Regions from separate parts of the Bradyrhizobium sp. USDA 4502 genome, predicted to be linked through region 1. Evidence: predicted binding sites of a transcription regulator. Region 1 holds the regulator's gene; each other region holds the start of a gene.
What was found. Region 1 encodes LexA, which represses DNA repair genes until DNA is damaged. Its sites were predicted from a motif close to TGTTCNNNNTGTGTTCNG; they were not measured.

Region 1 (4,899 bases):
CCTTCGCCGGGACGACGGTGTGCGCGGGAACAGTCTCGCGATGAATGCAACGCCACGCACAATCCACACACCGGTCACTGAAATCGAGGACATTGCCGCCTGCCCGCAATTCTCGTACACGGTTTCACGCAATGACCTCGCAATTCTCTCCCAACTCCGTCGACGTGCTGCTGTTCGATATCGGCCGCGTCGTGCTCGACATCAACTTTGACAAGGTGATGGCGCACTGGGCGCAGCATGCCGGCTGTGCGCCCGCCGAGCTCGCCACGCGCTTTGTCGTCGACGACAGTTTCAAGCATCACGAGATCGGCCGGATCGACGACGCGGCATTCTTCGAGAATCTGCGCCGGACGCTCGGCATCAACATCACGGACGCCCAGTTCCTCGAAGGCTGGAACGCGATCTTCACCGGCGAGATGCCGGGCATCGCCCCGCTGCTCGCGGCGGCCGCCAAGCGGATGCCGCTCTACGCCTTCTCCAACACCAATCCGGCCCATGTCGCGCATTTCTCGGTCACCCATGCCGAGCTGCTCAGCCATTTCCGCAACGTCTTCCTGTCCTCGAGCATCGGCTTCCGCAAACCCGACGCCGAGGCCTACGATCATGTGGTAAAAGCCATCGGCGTGCCGGCGTCGCGGATCCTGTTCTTCGACGACCTGGCCGCCAATATCGAAGGTGCGCGGGCGCGCGGCCTTCATGCTATCCACGTGACGTCGACGGATGACGTGGCAAGGGCTTTGACCGCACTTGGAATTTGAACATTAAGAATTGAGGAGCTCTGAGCGTGGCCCTGATGCCGGTTGCCGATGCCCTGTCCGCCGTCCTCGCCGGCGCCGAACCGCTGCCGGAGGAGATGGTCGCGCTCGATGCCGCCTACCACCGCACGCTTGCGCACGACCTCGCGGCGCTCCGCACCCAGCCGCCGCAGCCGATGTCGGCGATGGACGGCTATGCGGTGCGCGCCGCCGATGCGGCTGATCTAAAGGCCCGGCTCAAGGTGATCGGCGAAGTCGCCGCCGGCCGGCCGTTCGAGCGGACGGTCGGCGCCGGCGAGGCGGTGCGGATCTTCACCGGCGGCGTGATCCCCAATGGCGCCGACGCGGTGATCATCCAGGAGGACACCGCCGTCGACGGCGACCACATCACGATCACGGAGGCCGCCAGCGTCGGGCGGCACATCCGCCCGGCTGGGGTCGACTTCCGTGAGGGCGAGGTGCTGCTCGCCGGCGGCAGCCGCCTGTCCGACCGCGCGCTGTCGCTGGCGGCCGCCATGAACTATCCGGAACTTGCGGTGCGCCGCCGCCCGAAGGTCGCGGTGCTGGCGACCGGCGACGAGCTGGTGATGCCGGGCTCGCAGCCCGGTCCCGGCCAGATCGTCTATTCCAACGGCTACGCGCTGCGGGCGCTGGCGCGCGCCGAAGGCGCCGAGACCGTCGACCTCGGCGTTGCCGCCGACACGGTAGAGGCGACCACGGCGGGCATCCGCCGGGCACGCGAGGCCGGCGCCGATGTCCTCATCACGACAGGCGGCGCCTCGGTCGGCGACCACGATCTCGTCAAGCGGTCGCTGGAAGCCGAGGGCGTCGAGATGGCGTTCTGGCGGATTGCGATGCGGCCCGGCAAGCCGATGATGCATGGCCGGCTCGGCGCGATGCGGGTGATCGGTCTGCCCGGCAATCCGGTGTCGTCCTATGTCTGCGCCTTCCTGTTCCTGGTGCCGTTGATTCGGGCGCTGAGCGGCCGGAAAGTGATTCATCATCGCCGCGCGAGCGCCCTGCTCGGCCGCGACCTCGCCGCCAACGACCAGCGCGAGGACTATCTGCGTGCGCGGCTCGAAGCGCGCGAGGACGGCACGCTGATCGCAACGCCGGTGACGCAGCAGGACTCGTCGCTGCTCGGGAATCTCGCTGCGGCACGGGCACTTCTCGTGCGTCCGCCGTTTGCAGCGGCGGCCGTCGAAGGCAGCGAATGCGAGATTCTGACACTGCCCGAATAGGGTTTTCGCGCCCCGCCGATTGTGCGTTGCCCGACGCGTTCACCGGAAATTAAGTGGTTGCGGAACACATATCGAACATATAGTGTCCGTTCATGATTTGTTTCGAGTACTGGTGTCTACAATCGGGAAGCCGCGTGGAAGCAGGTGCATCGAGCACATGCTCCTGAGGTCAGGCCCGGCCTGCAGGCCCCACCAGAAGAGTCTCGGAATCGAACGACGCTATCAACCGGGGGAATACTCGAGATGCTCACGCGCAAACAGTACGAACTACTGCGTTTCATCAATGAACGTCTGAAAGAGGCCGGCGTACCGCCCTCCTTCGACGAGATGAAGGATGCACTCGACCTGCGCTCGAAGTCCGGTATCCACCGCCTGATCACTGCGCTGGAGGAGCGCGGCTTCATCCGCCGCCTGCCGAACCGCGCCCGCGCCATCGAGGTCATCAAGCTGCCCGAACTCTCGGCCGGCGGCGGCAACGGCCGCCGCGGCTTCACGCCCAGCGTCATCGAAGGCACCCTCGGCCGGCGCGCCAGCACGCCGCCGATTGCCGAGGACGACGGCAACCGTCCGGTCGCGGTCCCCGTGATGGGCCGGATCGCCGCCGGTACGCCGATCGAGGCGCTGCAGACCCGCAGCCACACCATCAGCGTGCCGCCCGACATGCTCGGTGCCGGCGAGCACTATGCGCTCGAGGTGCGCGGCGACTCGATGGTCGATGCCGGCATCCTCGACGGCGACATGGCGCTGATCCAGCGCAACGACGTCGCCAATACCGGCGACATCGTGGTGGCGCTGATCGACGAGGAGGAAGCCACCCTGAAGCGCTTCCGCCGCCGCGGCGCATCGATCGCGCTCGAGCCGGCCAACACCGCCTATGAAGTGCGCATCCTGCCGCCGAACCGGGTCCGCATCCAGGGCAAGCTGATCGGCCTTTATCGCAAATACTGAATTGCAAATACTTGCGGCGGCCGGGAACGAGCAACACGTCGGATCGTTCCTTGCGTACGGCCTGCCCGATGCGCTCCGATACCTCTCGCGCAGCGTCGCGTGTTTGTGATCGGAGCGATCTCGGACCAGTCGTACAATCGCCCAGAAACGAGCAGACGCTCGTTCGCTATCGTCCACTCTGGTAGAGGCCCTAATGCCTCAAGGAGAGGCACGGGTCGCTACCTCGAAATGAGGAGCCATCCGATGTGTGACTATAGTCTGCACGCCGTGGCATCGCGCCCCGCCATTGTCGGAGAGACGCTGATCACGACGACGTTCCGCGGCACGTCGACCCGCGGCTTTGCTTCGGAGAATGACCCCACTGTCGCGGTCTGCATGCTGCCGGGCACCGAGCTCGCTTTCGCCGAGAACGTTCGCTACGACAGCCGCTGGATCTGGACCAAGACGCTGAACTATCGCGTCGGCGTGTTCAACGAAGTCGAGCCCGACGTGCCTGATCGGCATCATGACGCGGTCGAATTCCCCGACGGCAGCCATGTGCTGGTGACCCAGCTGGTCGAGGGACAGCGCGTTAGCGTGCTGCAATTGCCGGCGCTGCATCCGCCGGTCGAGCAGAAGCCGAAGGTTGTGGAGCGGCGGCCCTCCGCATTCGCAACGCTGTTTTTGGGTTGAGCGCATCGTCGCCGCGGAATGAGCTGTTCGGCGGCGGATGACCTAAGCAATTTCGGGCGACCCCGGACTCCCGCTTCCGGGGCGCAGAAGGAGATTTGCGTCGGCCGGCGCCTTGGCGCATCATCGGGCACGGAGGACGTGCGCGGTGGTCGATAAGGTCACATGGCAAAAGGCTGGACGCGTCACGGAACCGGGCCGCTACATGTTCCGGTTCGGTTGGCTGACGGTAACGGCCGACGACCTGAAAGTCTGGGAGCAATTTCCCGAGGCTTCCTTCACCCTCGTCAAGAAGCCCGACGCCGGCCCCGACTCCGACGAATACCATCTCGGCCTGTTCGAGCTGCCGAGCGGCCCCTCGCCGGACCACGGCTAATCATCGCCCTGCAGATCGGTCTCGGCCGGCGTCGCATCCACCGCAGGCCGCGGCGCGGCGGCGGGCGCGCGCAGCGTCGTTTCGCTCTCGCCGTCGCCGGGAACCGCCGGCGACCACGGCCGGTCGATCCCGCCGGGCTTGACCGCATCGACGGCGTAGCCGTCCCTGATCCTTCGCAGCACCAGCGCGCCGTGGCGGCGCAGCCGCTCGGCATCGATCACCGATGCCGCGCAGCCCTGCGGCGCCGGCCGCGCCGTCACGATCAGGGCTGCGCGCTCGCAGTCGTCCGCCAGCGCCTCCGGCCGGGTCGCCAGCGCGACGAAGACGCCGCCGGGTCCCTGGGTCACGCAGCCGCCGGCATCGCACGAGACGCCCTCGCCGAGCGACGCATCGGTGGCGGTGCGCGCGTCGGCGTCCGCCGCCAGCCACTCCTTGACCAAAAATGCATCCTTGGCGCTGTGCATCAGATGCAGCCACCCGTCACCGCCACGCACCGCGACGTTGCGGCCGTCGCCCGAGATCAGCACGTCCGGCTGCGGCACCCTGAGCGCCCAGACCGAGGCCACCAGCAGCAGCACCGCGCCTGACCAGCGCAGCGGCGTGCGCAGCAGCCCGAGCAGGATGATGCCGGCGCTCGCTGCGATCAGCGGCCCGATGCCGAACGCCGCCATGCGGCCGACCGCGCCCGGGAGTGCGGCGACCCATTGCGTCACCAGGATCATCCAGTCGATGCCAAGACCCATGATCGCCCAGAACAGTCCGTCGAAGCCGACCGGCATGGCGACGAGCCCGAGCAGGCCGGCCGGCATCACGACCGCCGAGACGACAGGCATCGCCGCAAGGTTCGCAAGCAGCCCGTAGGGCGTCACGCGGTGGAAATGGAATGCGGCATAGGGCGTCGTCGCCAGCC
Region 2 (4,899 bases), 310 kb from region 1:
TGTAGCTGCGCGGGGCCTTGACGATGTCCTCGGGCGGGCCCCAGGCGACGATCTCGCCGCCGCCGTCGCCGCCTTCGGGGCCGAGGTCGATGACCCAGTCGGCGGTCTTGATGACCTCGAGATTGTGCTCGATCACCACCACCGTGTTGCCCTGGGCGACCAGCTCGTGCAGCACCTCGAGCAGCTTGGCCACGTCGTGGAAGTGAAGGCCGGTGGTCGGCTCGTCCAGGATGTAGAGCGTGCGGCCGGTGGCGCGCTTTGACAATTCCTTGGCCAGCTTGACGCGCTGGGCTTCGCCGCCCGACAGCGTCGTCGCCTGCTGGCCGACATGGATGTAGTCGAGGCCGACGCGGTGCAGGGTCTGGAAGGTCTCGCGCACGCGCGGCACCGCCTTGAAGAACTCGGCGGCTTCCTCGACCGTCATGTCGAGCACGTCGGCGATGCTCTTGCCCTTGAACAGGACCTCCAGCGTCTCGCGGTTGTAGCGCTTGCCCTTGCAGGTGTCGCAGGTGACGTAGACGTCCGGCAGGAAGTGCATCTCGATCTTGATGACGCCGTCGCCCTGGCAGGCCTCGCAGCGGCCGCCCTTGACGTTGAAGGAGAAGCGCCCGGGCTCGTAGCCGCGCGCCTTCGCCTCCGGCAGGCCGGCGAACCATTCGCGGATCGGCGTGAAGGCGCCGGTATAGGTCGCGGGGTTGGAGCGCGGCGTGCGGCCGATCGGCGACTGGTCGATGTCGATGATCTTGTCGATGTGCTCGAGGCCCTCGATGCGGTCGTGCGGCGCGGCGCCTTCGCTGGCGTTGTTCAGCTTGCGGGCGATGGCGCGGTACAGCGTGTCGATCAGCAGCGTCGACTTGCCGCCGCCGGAGACGCCGGTCACGCAGGTGAACAGGCCGAGCGGGATTTCGGCCGAGACGTTCTTGAGGTTGTTGCCGCGCGCGTTGACGACCTTGATGGTGCGCCGGTGGTTCGGCGGCCGCCGGTCGGGCACAGGCACCGACAGCTCGCCGGTGAGATACTTGCCGGTCAGCGATTTCGGGTTGCGCATGATCTGGTCGGGCGTGCCTTCGGCGACGATGTGGCCGCCATGCATGCCGGCGCCGGGCCCGATGTCGAGCACGTAATCGGCGAGGCGGATGGCATCCTCGTCATGCTCGACCACGACCACGGTGTTGCCGAGGTCGCGCAGCCGCTTCAGCGTGTCGAGCAGGCGGGCATTGTCGCGCTGGTGCAGGCCGATCGACGGCTCGTCCAGCACGTAGAGCACGCCGGTGAGGCCCGAGCCGATCTGCGAGGCGAGGCGGATGCGCTGGCTCTCGCCGCCCGACAGCGTGCCGGAGGAGCGCGACAGCGTCAGGTAGTTCAGGCCGACATCGAGCAGGAAGGTCAGGCGCTCGCGGATCTCTTTCAGGATGCGCGTCGCGATCTCGTTCTGCTGCGCGTTCAGCGCCTCCGGCACCGTCTCGAACCATTCGCCGGCGCGCTTGACCGAGAGCTCGGAGATCTCGCCGATATGCTTGCCGCCGATCTTAACGCACAGTGCCTCGGGCTTCAGCCGATGGCCGTTGCAGCCTTCGCAGGGCACGTCGGAGAAATACTTGCCGAGCTCCTCGCGCGCCCACTCGCTCTCGGTTTCGCGGTAGCGGCGGTTGATGTTGGTGATGACGCCCTCGAACGGCTTCTTGGTGTCGTAGGAGCGGACGCCGTCCTCATAGGAGAACTTGATCTCGTCGTCGCCGGAGCCGTGCAGCAGCGCGTTCTGGACCTTCTTGGTGAGGTCCTTCCACTTGGTGTCGAGCGTGAACTTGTAGTGCTTGCCGAGCGCGGTCAGGGTCTGGATGTAGTAGGGCGAGGACGATTTCGCCCAGGGCGCGATCGCGCCCTTGCGCAAGGTCAGCTCCTTGTCGGGGATGACCAGGTCCTCGTCGATATGCTGCTCGACGCCGAGGCCGCCGCAGGCCGGGCAGGCGCCATAGGGGTTGTTGAACGAGAACAGGCGCGGCTCGATCTCGGGGATCGTGAAGCCGGAGACCGGACAGGCGAACTTCTCCGAGAACAGGATACGCTCGGGCCCGCTCTTGTCGTGGATCTTGGCGGTCTTCTTCTTGTCCTCTTTCTTGTCGTCCTGCGCTGCCGCCGCCGGCGCATCGGCGTATTCGATCACGGCGAGGCCCTCGGCGAGCTTCAGCGCGGTCTCAAAGCTTTCCGCAAGGCGCTGGGCGAGGTCGGGACGCACCACGATGCGGTCGACCACGACGTCGATGTCGTGCGGGAATTTCTTGTCGAGCGCGGGCGCTTCGGACAGTTCGTAGAAGGTGCCGTCGATCTTGACGCGCTGAAAGCCCTTCTTGAGATACTCGGCGAGCTCCTTCTTGTACTCGCCCTTGCGGCCGCGCACGACCGGCGCCAGCAGATATAGACGGGTGCCTTCCGGCAGCGCCAGCACGCGATCGACCATCTGCGAGACGATCTGGCTCTCGATCGGCAGGCCGGTGGCCGGCGAATAGGGCACGCCGACGCGCGCCCAGAGCAGGCGCATGTAGTCGTAGATCTCGGTGACGGTGCCGACGGTGGAGCGCGGATTCTTCGACGTGGTCTTCTGCTCGATCGAGATCGCCGGCGACAGGCCGTCGATCTGGTCGACATCCGGCTTCTGCATCATCTCGAGGAATTGGCGCGCATAAGCCGACAGCGACTCGACGTAGCGGCGCTGGCCCTCGGCATAGATGGTGTCGAACGCGAGCGACGATTTGCCGGAACCGGACAGGCCGGTGAACACCACGAGCTTGTCGCGGGGAATCTCGACGTCGATGTTCTTCAGATTGTGTTCGCGCGCGCCACGGATCGTGATGGCGCGCGATGAGGAGCCGGCGTTCTGTTGGCGCTTCGCCTTGAGCACTTCATCCATAGCGACGGTTCCGGGCGCATGCTTGGGCGCCTTTTGGGCGCGCATCGCCGGTGATGCCGGGACCTTGCGCCGATGGGGTGTGAAGGCTGGAACGTAGGAAGAACGGCCGACAATTTCCAGTGCTGAGTCGCGTCCATCAACGGATAGTTTGCCTGATGGCAGCAGCCGTCAGCAGGGCCGGTTCCGCTAAAGCCTTTCCCCCGTTCCGATGGAATCGGAACAGGGGCTCCAGATTCCTGCTTTGACCCGTTTTCTTTCCGCGAGCCGGAATCCGCTTCGCTCGAAAACGCTCTTACGCAAAAAGGCCGGCGCGAGGCCGGCCTTTCGGTGCGTTCTGATCGCAGATCAATCTTAGTACTTGGCGACGATCGGGCCGCCGAAGTGATAGTTCACGCCGAACTGGGCGCTGTGCAGCTCGAGCGTACCGGAGGGCACGCCGAAATAGTTCTCGCTGTCGAGGCTGCGATACAGGTATTCGCCCTTGATCGACCACTGCGGGGCGATGAAGGCTTCGACGCCGGCGCCGACGGTCCAGCCGGAGTGGAAGTTGCTCTGCGAGGCGGTCACGCCGAGCGCGGTGACGCTGACCTCGTTGTTGGCCCAGGCGTAGCCGCCGGTGCCGTAGAACAGCACCTTGTCGACGGCGAAGCCGAGGCGGCCGCGCACGGTGCCGAGCGAGTCGATTTTGCTGCGGGCGGTGACGCCGAGCGTCGAGACCGATGCGTCGATGTCAGCGCCTGCAGCGTCGACCTCGAGGCCGTACACGATGTTGCCGGCCTGCCAGTTGTAGCCGATGGTGCCGCCGCCGAAGCCGCCTTCCATGCTCGGGGTGCCGGAGTTCTCGCTGGCGTAGCCGCCGAAGCCGCCGACGTAGAAGCCGGTCCAGTTGTAGATCGCGGCCGGCGCCGGAGCCTTCACGTAAGGCGCGCGTGCCGCCATGTCGGCGGCCATTGCCGGTGCAAAAGCGCTCAGTGCAAACATGCCGGCCGAGGCCAGCAAAACAATCCTCATTTTCAAAGTCCCAGTCCCATTTTCTTGTTGTCCCTTCAGAGATCTTGAAGAGAGCGTCACAGCAGTGTCGCGTGACGTGCTGGTGCTTCTACAGAGAAATGCCGGAACGTGTGTATCCGCGAAACCACAACGCACCGAAAACGGCCCCGGTGAGGTGCGCGTGCACACGCAACGAAAAAGCCGGCGCACAAACAGGCGCAAACAAAAAGGCCGGCGCGAGGCCGGCCTTTCGTCTGGATCAATCGGCCTGGCGCGATCAGTAGCGCGCGACGACCGGGCCACCCCACTTGTAGTTCACGCGGACGGTGACGAGGTCGACGTCCTGGCGATCGCGGATGGTGCTGTTCAGCGTGCCGTTGGGAGCGATCAGGTTGTAGGTCTTGTCCTGCATGAACAGGTGGTCGTATTCGATGCCTGCGGTCCAGTTCGGCGCGAAGCCGACTTCGATGCCGGCGCCGACGGTACCGCCCCAGCGGGTGTCGCTGGCGCTGCCGACGAGCACACCGGTCGGCGTGAAGTAGGTGTTGAAGCGGTTGTCGGTCAGTGCCGCGCCGCCCTTGGCGTAGAGCAGCACGTTGTTGACGGCGTAGCCGATCTGGCCGGTGAACAGGCCGAACGCGTCGATCTTGGACTGGTTGGTGAACAGGCCCGGGAAGATCGCGCTGTTGTTGCTGCCCTTCAGGTCAGCCCAGTCGCCCTGCGCTTCAAGGCCGAACACCCAGGTGCCGGCCTGCCAGCGATAGCCGATCTGGCCACCGGCGACGCCGCCGGTTGCATCATGGCAACCATCTGATGCGAGGAAGATGCCGGCCGGGAGCTGGTCCCAGCAATTGTGGCTCGAGCCCCAGCCGCCGTTGGCGCCGATGTAGAAGCCGGTCCAGTCATAGATCGGGGCAACCACTGGCGGCGGCGCCTTGGTGTAGGGGCGCGCAGCGAGATCGGCAGCCGCGGCAGGCGCAGCAAACGCAATCAGAGCAACC
Region 3 (4,899 bases), 3.7 Mb from region 1:
GCAGATCAAGACGCGCGAGAACACATAGGCGTTGACGACGGCAAGGATCACGAGCCGCGTGGTCGATTGATCGCCGATCTCGGTGCCGAGCAGCGCGGTGGCGATGCCGCCGAACACGACGACCGGCAGCAATTCGAGCAAAAGGCGCCCAAGCACGAAGGGCAGCCGGACCAGCGACTGCCAGGCCCGCGCCAGGCTGAGCCGGCGCCGCTGCAACTCGGGCGCCGGCGTGACGTCGGCAACCGACGACGGCGGATCGACGATGGCGAGCGTCTGCACCGGCATGCGCGCGGTCTGCGGCAGCCGCGCTTCCAGGAACGCGACCGGCCGCTTGATCAGGCGGAACACCACCCATTCGGCGGCCAGCGCGCAGCCGAACACCAGCGCCAGCTTCCAGGCGATATCGATCAAGAGGCCATAGGCGACCGGATCGTTGGCGGTACGCACGAACCAGTAGTAGAACGCCGGGAAATGCGTCAGCGTGCGCGCGACGTCGGCGACCTCGCGCGACATCTCGCCGACCTGCTCGGACACCATCAGCAACAGCTGTGCGCCGAGGCTGTCGGCAGTGAGCGGGATCGGCGAATGCTGCTCCGGCGCCGGCTCCGCGGCGGCCGCCTGCGGCGAGACATTGGCGATGGCGCGCAGCGTGTTGATGATCTCGCCGCGCTTCTTGTCGTCCTGCAGCGTGTCGAGCGCACGTTTCGCCTGCTCGGGCGTCAGCGCGTTACCGGTAACGGGTTGCGGCGGCGCCGGCTTGGCGGCCGGCTGCGCAAGCGCGGGAGAGACGAACAAGGTGAAGACGAGAAGCAGCGCAAGGCGAAGTTTGTGCGACACGAGGGCCTCATAAAATAACTGCGCGACCGCAAACCCTTGGGAGGAATCTGCTCTCGCGCTCGCGCCATGTCGGATACTCCTTTTCGCCCCGATGGTGTGTCGGAAGTTTGCCGCTGTGACGGCCATCTCTTGGCATTTGCCGCAACACAATCGTCACAGGCGTTGAGCCGCGTTTACACTTCCAGTGCGCGTTCCCGGCCGATCGGCTCACTACACGTCAGGGATGAGACCGCAGAATCTTTCGCTTGACGCGCAGTAGCCGCCGTGATGTTCTTATTTTGTTCTTTTGTTCCCAATTGCGTTCGGGGGTCTCATGCACGACGTTTTTGCCGAGAACGGCCCGGTCAGGCTCTTCATCCATGATGACGACGAGACACCGATAGAATTCATGCGCAACCTGCTGCGCACGGTATTCGGCAAGTCCCGGAAAGAGGCTGTTGCCGTCACTGCGCGAATCGAGGCCCAGAACGGATTCGCATGCGGCCCCTATCCCGCGACGGTGGCCAAGGCACTGCTGGAGTCCGCCCAACAGCTGATCCGCAACAACGGGCATCCATTGCTGATCACCGCATCGGCCGCCGACGCGGCCCGGCCGTGCGATCTCTGTGGCGCGCTGGAGCCCGTCACCGACGTGTTTCTCATCCGCCGGACAGTCTGCCTGTGCGGCAACTGCCTGATCGCCGCGCGGGCAAGCTCAGAAAATCTACCGAGCGAGGAGTTCAGATATGCCTTCATGGCGCTCGATTGGCATTTTGCCGGGACGCCGCGCAATCAGATCATGACCCGGTCGCGACAATTTCCCGGTCACATGCGAGCGGACGTCCAGATCGCGATCGACAAGTTGTTCGATGTGCCGATCCATTTCTTCGGCATTCATGAGCAACACCGCTATGAGACCCTCGCGATTGCCTCGCTGATGGAGAACAGCCGCAACGCGCCGCCGATCGCGCCGCCGCAGTATCACGACGTCGACGTTGGCGAGCCTGAGTCGGTGAAATGCCTGACCAATGGCTTGTGGCTATGCCAAACCGGAGAGCTGCGCTACGCGGTGCTGCTCAGCTACCATCGTGATTATCAGACCGAGCCGGGCTTGCGGATCGAGCTCGCGGTGCCCGCAGGCGTCGCCGGAAACGCCTTGGTGCAGCGGACCTTTGCCGAGCTGGAAGCGGCCGTGCACGCGGCACGATCCTATCGCGGCAAGATCCTGTCGCTGGAGGATGCCGCCGACTATCGCGGCCGCGCGCGCGGCGTGACCGTGCATCGCCTGCCGACGGTCGCGCGCGATGACGTGATCCTGCCGGACCGGACGCTGCGGCTGCTCGACCGCAACGTGCTCGACTTCGTCGAAAGCCGCGATCTGTTGCGCAAGCTCGGGCAGTCGACCCGCAAGGGCATCCTGCTCTACGGCCCGCCCGGAACCGGCAAGACCCACACCATTCGCTATCTCGCCACCAACCTGCCGGATCACACCACACTGATCATCACCGCCGAGCAGGTCGGCCTGCTCGGCGCCTATATGAGCCTCGCGCGACTGCTGCAGCCGACCATGGTCGTGATCGAGGACGTCGACCTGATCGCACGCGACCGCGAGGACATGGGCGGACCGTGCGAGGAATCGCTGCTCAACAAGCTGCTCAACGAGATGGACGGCCTGAAGGAGGACTGCGACATCCTGTTCGTCCTGACCACCAACCGGCCCGAGGAGCTGGAAGGCGCGCTGGCCGGCCGGCCCGGCCGCATCGACCAGGCCATCGAGGTGCCGGTGCCCGACGAGACCGGGCGCGGCAAGCTGATCCGACTGTACGGCAAGGGCCTGCCGCTCGAACCGCCCGTGGTTGACGCAGCGGTGCAGCGCACCGCCGGGGTCAGCGCCGCATTCATCAAGGAGCTGATGCGCCGCATCGCTCAGGCCAGCATCGCCCGCGGGGGAGGCCGGGATGTCACTGCTGACGACATCGACGCAGCGCTGAACGAGATGCTGTTCGACGGCGGCCGGCTCAACGTGAAGCTGCTCGGCGGCGCGCAGGGGATGAGTGCGGGGTGATGGCCGGTCAACGCGCTAAACGTGCCGGCAACAGCAACTCGCGCTCGCCGCCGGCGAGCCGCGCGAGTTCGTCCGTCACGCGCGCCAGCGCGCGATCCCAGGCCTGCGGTCTGTCCTGGCGGAACAGCCGCATGGTCGGATACCAGGGTGTGTCGGCGCGATCGCGCAGCCAGCGCCAGTCGAGCGCATAGGGACACAACATCCAGACCGGGCGGCCAAGCGCGCCGGCGAGATGCGCCACCGATGTGTCGACGGCGATGACGAGATCGAGCGCGCAGACGGCCGCCGCGGTGTCGGCGAAATCGCCGAGCGTCGGCGCGAGGTCGACGATACCTGCGCCAAGACGCCGCAGCACCGGCGCATCGTCCGGCCGCGGCTCCTTCTGCAGACCGTAGAGCTGCACGCCCGATGTGACCAGCCGCGGCAGCACGGCGTCCGCCGGCAGCGAGCGCTGGCGGTCGCCCTTGTGCTTGGGATTGCCGGCCCAGACCACGCCGACCTTCAGCGCGGTCACGCCGGCGAGCGCCTCGCGCCAGCGCGCGAGCTTGCCGGCATCCGCCCGCAGATAGGATATCGGTGCGGGAATGGTCTCGACGGTGGTGCGGAAGATCCGCGGCAGACTGAGCAGCGGCAGTTGCAGATCGAACGGCGGCAGCGGCTCGCCGCGCGCGAACACCGCGACATCAGGCAGCATCGGCCGCAGCAGCGCGACCAGCGCCGGCTGCACCTGCAGAATGATCCGGCCGCCCCTGCCCGCCAGCATCGGCACGTAGCGGACGAAATTGATGGCGTCGCCGAGTCCATATTCGGCAAACAGCAGCAGCGTGCGTCCGGCGAGCGGCTCGCCCTGCCATTCCGGCTCGTCGAACACGGGATCGCCGTCGCTGAGCATCTTGGTCTTGCGGCGCCATTGATACTCCTCGAAGCCCTCCTCGAACTCGCCGTTCATCAGGAGGAAATGCGCGTGGTTGTAGTGCGCGAGCGGCTGCTCGGGATCGAGTGCAATCGCCCGGCGCGAGGCCACCAGCGCCGCATCGATCTCGCCGGCATTGCGCAGCGCGACCGCGAGGTTGGCGTGGCCCTTGGCATAGAGCGGCTCGAGCTCGACGGCGCGCCGATGCGCGGCGACCGCGGCCTCGACCAGGTTCTGCGCCTCGAAGATGATCCCGAGATTGGTGTGCGCGGCGGCGTAGTCCGGCTTCAGCGCCAGCGCGAGCTCGGCGCAGGCGATGGCGTCGTCGAGCTGTCCGAGCTCGAACAGGCAGGCGCCGAGATTGTTGAGGATGACGTGATCGGACGGGTCGCGGGCCGAGACCTGGCGATAGATGCGGACGGCCTCCGCGCGCTCGCCCGCTTCGTGCAGCACCATCGCCAGCAGGCGCTGCGGCGCGATGTTGTCGGGATCGAGTGCAATCGCGCGGCGGTAGTGCAGGATTGCGTCCTCCAGCAAGCCCTGGCGACAGAGCGCCGCGCCAAGGCCGCAATGCAGTCCGGCATTGTCGGGATCCGCGGCAAGTCCGCGGCGATAGGCCGTGGCGGCCGCTTCGTGCCTTCTCTGATCGCTCAGCACATTGCCGAGGTTCAGCCAGACGCCGCGGTAGACCGGATCGCGCGCGATCACCTCGCGATAGGCCTGCTCCGCCTCGGCCGGCCGCTGCTGCCCGGCCAGCGCGACGGCGAGGTTGAACCGCGCCCGCGTCAGGCCGCCATCGAGTGCGATCGCGCGGCGGAACGCGGTCTCGGCCTCATCGAAGCGCGACAGATCGCACAATGCGACGCCGAGCTTGATGTGCAGGCCGGCATCCTGCGGCCGCAGCGTCACGCCGCGCTCGAACGCCGCCACCGCGCCTTCGTGCTCGCCCTTCACGGCGAGCGCATCGCCGAGCGTGGCGAAGGCCGGTGCATGATCCGGATCGAGGTTGAAGACCCGGTTCAGCAGCATAGCACCTTCCGCGACACGATCGGTCACGAAAGCGATGACGGCGGACAGATGCAGCGCCGGAACATGGTCGGGATCG
Region 4 (4,899 bases), 2.5 Mb from region 1:
GACCGGCAGTCGTCGGGCGGGCAGGCCAAGCGCGGCGCGCCGACCGACGAGATGGGCAGCATGATCGCCGGCATCCTGGGCGAGATCGACGATCGCTGGAGCGAGATCTTCAAGGCCAGCGGGCAGACCTACACCGGTCCGAAGATCGTGCTGTTCCGCAATGCCACCAATGGCGGCCGCTGCGGCATGGCGCAGTCGGCGATGGGACCGTTCTACTGTCCGCCGGACAAGACCATCTTCCTCGACACCGGCTTCTTCCGCGAGGTCGAGACGCGCTTCCGCGGCTGCTCTGGCAACGCCTGCAAGTTCACCGCGGCCTATATCATTGCGCATGAAGCCGGGCATCACATCCAGAACCTGCTCGGCATCATTCCGCGCGTGAACCGGCTGCAGCAGCAGGCCGGCAGCAAGGCCGAGGCCAACGCGCTGCAGGTCAAGGTCGAGCTGCAGGCCGATTGCCTTTCCGGCGTCTGGGTCAACCGCGAGGAGAAGAAGCGGCCGGGCTTCCTCGAGGCCGGCGACATCGATGCCGCGCTGACCACCGCGAACGCGATCGGCGACGACACGCTGCAGCGGCAGGCGACGGGCAGGGTGGTGCCTGATTCATTCACCCACGGCTCCGCGGCGCAGCGCAAGGAGTGGTTCATGAGGGGCTACCAGCAGGGCACAGTGCAGGCCTGCAACACGTTCGGCGGTAGCTTGTAGCCGTGTGCCGGTAGCGTCATCCCCGGATGAGCGCGAATGCGCTCACTCGGGATATGTTCGCCTCTTGGCGGGCCTCGAAGGATTGCGGAGCCCGTGGCCCATCCTTCGAGGCTCGCTCACCGGTGCAAGTGCACCGTAAGGCGAGCACGTCAGCGGGATGGAAAGAGGTGTAAATGTCCTCACTCGACGAATCCAAATCATTCATCCCGCTCAACATTGCGGTGCTGACGATTTCCGACACCCGCTCGCTGGCGGATGACAAGTCGGGCACCACGCTCGCCGATCGTCTCACCGCGGCCGGCCACAAGCTCGCGGCGCGCGAGATCGTCACCGACGATGTCGAGGCGATCAGAGCCGTGATCCGGCGCTGGATCGCCGATCCTGCCGTCGATGCCGTCATCACCACCGGCGGCACCGGCTTCACCGGCCGCGACGTGACGCCAGAGGCGGTCGAGCCGTTGTTCGAGAAGCGGATGGACGGCTTTTCGATCGCCTTCCACATGCTGAGCCACGCCAAGATCGGGGCGTCGACGATCCAGAGCCGCGCCACCGCCGGCGTTGCGGGCGCGACCTTCATCTTCTGCCTGCCGGGCTCGCCCGGCGCCTGCCGCGATGGCTGGGACGGCATTTTGGCCGCGCAGCTCGACTACCGCACGCGCCCCTGCAATTTCGTCGAGATCATGCCGCGGCTGGATGAACATCTGCGCCGGCCAAAGGCGAAAGGCGCGAGCGCTTAGCCGCTGCTTTTTTGTCATCCCGACGCGCAATTGCGCATCTGAGGGCGTGTGAACCACGAACCCGAATCTCAAGGGTGAGCTTCCGTGGCCCGGATGGAGCGAAGCGAAATCCGGGGCAGTCTCTTCCGCTGCAGCACCGCTCCCGGATTGCGCTTCGCTCTATCCGGGCTACGCAGTCCAGACGTCTCGGCGCTGCGGCTTCACAACTCCAGCTCCCAGGTCTCGCCGACCAGGTCGACGCCAAAACTGTGATGCTTCTCTTCCTTGACCCGCTGGAAGCCGGCGCGGGCGTAGATGCCGCGCGCGGCGACCAGGATGCTCTGGGTCCAGAGCGTCATCTTCTTGTAGCCCTTCTCGCGCGCGGCGCGGATGCATTGCTCGACCAAGGCGCGGCCGACGCCGAGCCCGCGCGCCTTTTCTTCCACAAGCAGCAGGCGCAGCTTGGCGACCCCGTCGCCGCCGTCGACCAGGAAGACCGAGCCGACCGGCTCGCCGTCGACCTCCGCGATCCAGCAATGCTCGCGGGCCGGATCGAACGATCGCAAAAACTGCGCGCAGATATCGGCCACCAACGCCTCGTAGCTGATGTCCCAGCCATATTCCTCCGCGTAGGCTTGTCCTTGCCGCGAGACGATCCAGCCCATGTCGCCGACGCGATGGCTGCGCAGCAGGAAGCCGACCGGTTTCTCGGCCGGCGGCTCCAGCGATTGCTCGATCGTGCCCATGGCGCGCACCACCGCGGCGCGACGGTCGCTGTCCATCTGCTTCAATAGTGCCCCGACCTCGCTACGCGAGCGGCGGTCGAGATCGGCGGCTGCGGTACGGCCCTTGGCGGTGAGGGCCACCTCGTTGACGCGTTTGTCGGCCTTCGATGGCTTCCGCGTCACGATCTGGCGGCGCTGCAGCGCCGCCAGCGTGCGGCTGACGAAGCCGGCATCGAGGTCGAGATCGCGCACCAGGTCGGTTGCGGTGCAATTTTCGCGGTGCGCGAGCTCGTAGATGATCCGCGCTTCCTGCAGCGTGAATGTCGAGTGCAGCAGCTTCGGCTCGATGATGCCGAGCTTGCGGGTATAGAACCGGCTGAAGCCGCGGACCGCGGCGACCTGGTTCTCGAGCGTGGTGTCATAGGAATTTGATTTCATCAAATATATTATTTGACGGAATCAAATAATCCGCAAGCGCTTTGTTCAGGCCACCATGATCCGGCTCCGCAGCATGGTGCGGGAGGAACGGCCGAGCCGGCGCAGCAGGCGCGCCTCGGAGCGGCGGGCGTCGGGCCGGTAGCCGCCGATCCGCTCGTAATGCTCGCGCGCGATCAAAAGGCCTTGTTCGGCCGAGGGCCCGGTGATCATCCGGGCAACGAATTTGAGGCCGTCGCGCAGGCCCGGATCGGTGTAGGGTGCGCGGGCGTAGCGGAAGATGCCGGCGCGGTCCTTGCCGCTCGCCGCCACCATCTGGATGAACTGGGTGGTTTCCTCGATCCAGCCGGCATCGAGCACCGCGCCCGGATGCAGGAACATCAGCCAGGGCGACCGCGCCTGCCGCGCGCCTGCCGCAAGCGCGGCGGCGCGCGTGCCCTCGAAGCGCAGGAAGCGGCAGCCGGCGACGTCGGCGACGCGCTCCATCACATCGCTGTTGCCGCGGTCGACCAGCAGCACTTCGCGGATGACGCCCGCGGCCGCGCCCGGCACCAGCGCCGCCAATGTTGCGACCGCGGTGCGCTCGACGCCGTCGGTTGGAATTATCACGCTCAGCATGATTTTGAGGCTTCGATGGCTCAAACGGTGGAGAAACTCCGGCCGTGTTATCACCTTGTCATATTCAAAGCAGCCTGTTCGCCTGCAGAATTTTGTAGCAAGGTTTTGTGGAATTTCTCCGTTCATGTTCTTGATTTGTTCTCGTGCTGTGTTAGCTTCAAAGCATGAGCCGAGCATCCTCTCATGCCCTCAAGCACCCGCCGGTAACGGCGCCCTCCGATAACCCGGCGGGTGCACCTTCCCCTTTTCCCGAGCTTGCGGTCGCGATCGAGCGCGAGCGGCGGCGCGGCCGCGGCGCGCAGTCCAACGCCAGCGGCCGCTACGAGGCCGAGGCGCGCGTTGCCTTCGACGACGGCTGGCAGAGCCTCGAGGACCTGCCGCCATTTGCGACCAGCGTGGCGCTCGACACCTCGCGCAAGGTGATCACCCGCAACGACTCGCCCGACATCGGCTTCGACCGTTCGATCAATCCGTATCGCGGCTGTGAGCATGGCTGCGTCTATTGCTTCGCGCGGCCGACCCACGCCTATCTCGGCCTGTCGCCGGGGCTGGACTTCGAATCGAAGCTGTTCGCCAAGCCGGACGCACCCGCGCTGCTCGAGAAGGAGCTGGCGGCGCCGGACTACGAGGCGCGGATGATCGCGATCGGCACCAACACCGATCCTTATCAGCCGATCGAGCGCGACCGGAAGATCATGCGCGCCATCCTCGAGGTGCTGGAGCGCGCCGGCCATCCGGTCGGTATCGTCACCAAGTCGGCACTGGTCACCCGCGACATCGACATCCTGGCGCGGATGGCCAAGCGCAATCTCGCCAAGGTCGCGCTCTCGGTGACGACGCTCGACCCGAAGCTTGCCCGCACCATGGAGCCGCGCGCCTCGACCCCGCCGAAGCGGCTCGAGGCGATCAAGCGGCTCGCCGACGCCGGCATCCCGACCACGGTGATGGTCGCGCCCGTGATCCCGGCGCTGAACGACTCCGAGATCGAGCGCATCCTCGATGCCGCCGCACATGCCGGCGCCAGGGAGGCGAGCTACGTGCTGCTGCGCCTGCCGCTCGAGGTGCGCGATCTGTTCCGCGAATGGTTGATGGCGAACTATCCCGACCGCTACCGTCACGTCTTCACGCTGATCCGCGACATGCGCGGCGGCCGCGACTACGACTCGCAATGGGGCACCAGGATGAAGGGCACCGGCCCGATGGCCTGGATGATCGGCCGCCGCTTCGAGATCGCCTGCGAAAAGCTCGGCCTCAACAAGAGGCGGACCAAGCTGACCACCGATCACTTCGCCAAGCCGAAGCGCAACGGGCAGCAACTCAGTCTATTCTAGGCGAGGGCGTAGCCCGGATGGAGCCCAGCGAAATCCGGGGTCCCGTGTTAGCGGCTGATGCTTTCCCGGATTGCGCTTCGCTCCATCCGGGCTACGAAGACGTCAAACAGTGAGTGCAAACATGAGTAACGCCCCGACCGCACGCTTCACCGTCCTCACGTTGGGCGTGAGCGACATGCGCGCCAGCATCGGCTTTTATGAATCGCTTGGGTTCACCAGGAAGATGCGCGCGACCGGCGAGGAGGTCGCATTCTTCGAGACCGGCGGCACCGTGCTCGGCCTGTTCCCATGGCATCTGCTCGCCGCCGATGCCGGGCTGCCGGATCAGCCACGGCCGTCAGCGTTCCGCGGCGTCGCGATCGCCTGGAA

Region 2: uvrA (excinuclease ABC subunit UvrA) is a predicted target of LexA. The motif match lies at 2,996-3,013, and genes of this name have one in related genera.
Region 3: ACVW1B_RS32150 (ATP-dependent Clp protease adaptor ClpS) is a predicted target of LexA. The motif match lies at 1,106-1,123, and genes of this name have one in related genera.
Region 4: ACVW1B_RS26585 (PA0069 family radical SAM protein) is a predicted target of LexA. The motif match lies at 3,325-3,342, and genes of this name have one in related genera.

What each region holds. Positions count from the first base shown of each region.
Region 1 covers NZ_JBSSGF010000001.1:3,181,992-3,186,890, forward strand. The annotation lists gene ACVW1B_RS14555 (HAD family hydrolase) at 132-758, shown strand; gene ACVW1B_RS14560 (molybdopterin molybdotransferase MoeA) at 785-1,996, shown strand; gene lexA (transcriptional repressor LexA) at 2,240-2,944, shown strand; gene ACVW1B_RS14570 (hypothetical protein) at 3,188-3,616, shown strand; gene ACVW1B_RS14575 (hypothetical protein) at 3,762-3,989, shown strand; partial or broken gene ACVW1B_RS14580 (ComEC/Rec2 family competence protein) at 3,986-4,899, opposite strand, start outside.
Region 2 covers NZ_JBSSGF010000001.1:2,871,204-2,876,102, forward strand. The annotation lists gene uvrA (excinuclease ABC subunit UvrA) at 1-2,908, opposite strand, end outside; gene ACVW1B_RS13080 (outer membrane protein) at 3,260-3,919, opposite strand; gene ACVW1B_RS13085 (outer membrane protein) at 4,176-4,899, opposite strand, start outside.
Region 3 covers NZ_JBSSGF010000001.1:6,884,166-6,889,064, forward strand. The annotation lists gene ACVW1B_RS32145 (mechanosensitive ion channel family protein) at 1-837, opposite strand, end outside; gene ACVW1B_RS32150 (ATP-dependent Clp protease adaptor ClpS) at 1,151-2,881, shown strand; gene ACVW1B_RS32155 (tetratricopeptide repeat protein) at 2,889-4,899, opposite strand, start outside.
Region 4 covers NZ_JBSSGF010000001.1:5,693,798-5,698,696, reverse strand. The annotation lists gene ypfJ (KPN_02809 family neutral zinc metallopeptidase) at 1-705, shown strand, start outside; gene moaB (molybdenum cofactor biosynthesis protein B) at 879-1,442, shown strand; gene ACVW1B_RS26595 (bifunctional helix-turn-helix transcriptional regulator/GNAT family N-acetyltransferase) at 1,643-2,584, opposite strand; gene ACVW1B_RS26590 (glycosyltransferase) at 2,630-3,199, opposite strand; gene ACVW1B_RS26585 (PA0069 family radical SAM protein) at 3,364-4,530, shown strand; gene ACVW1B_RS26580 (VOC family protein) at 4,652-4,899, shown strand, end outside.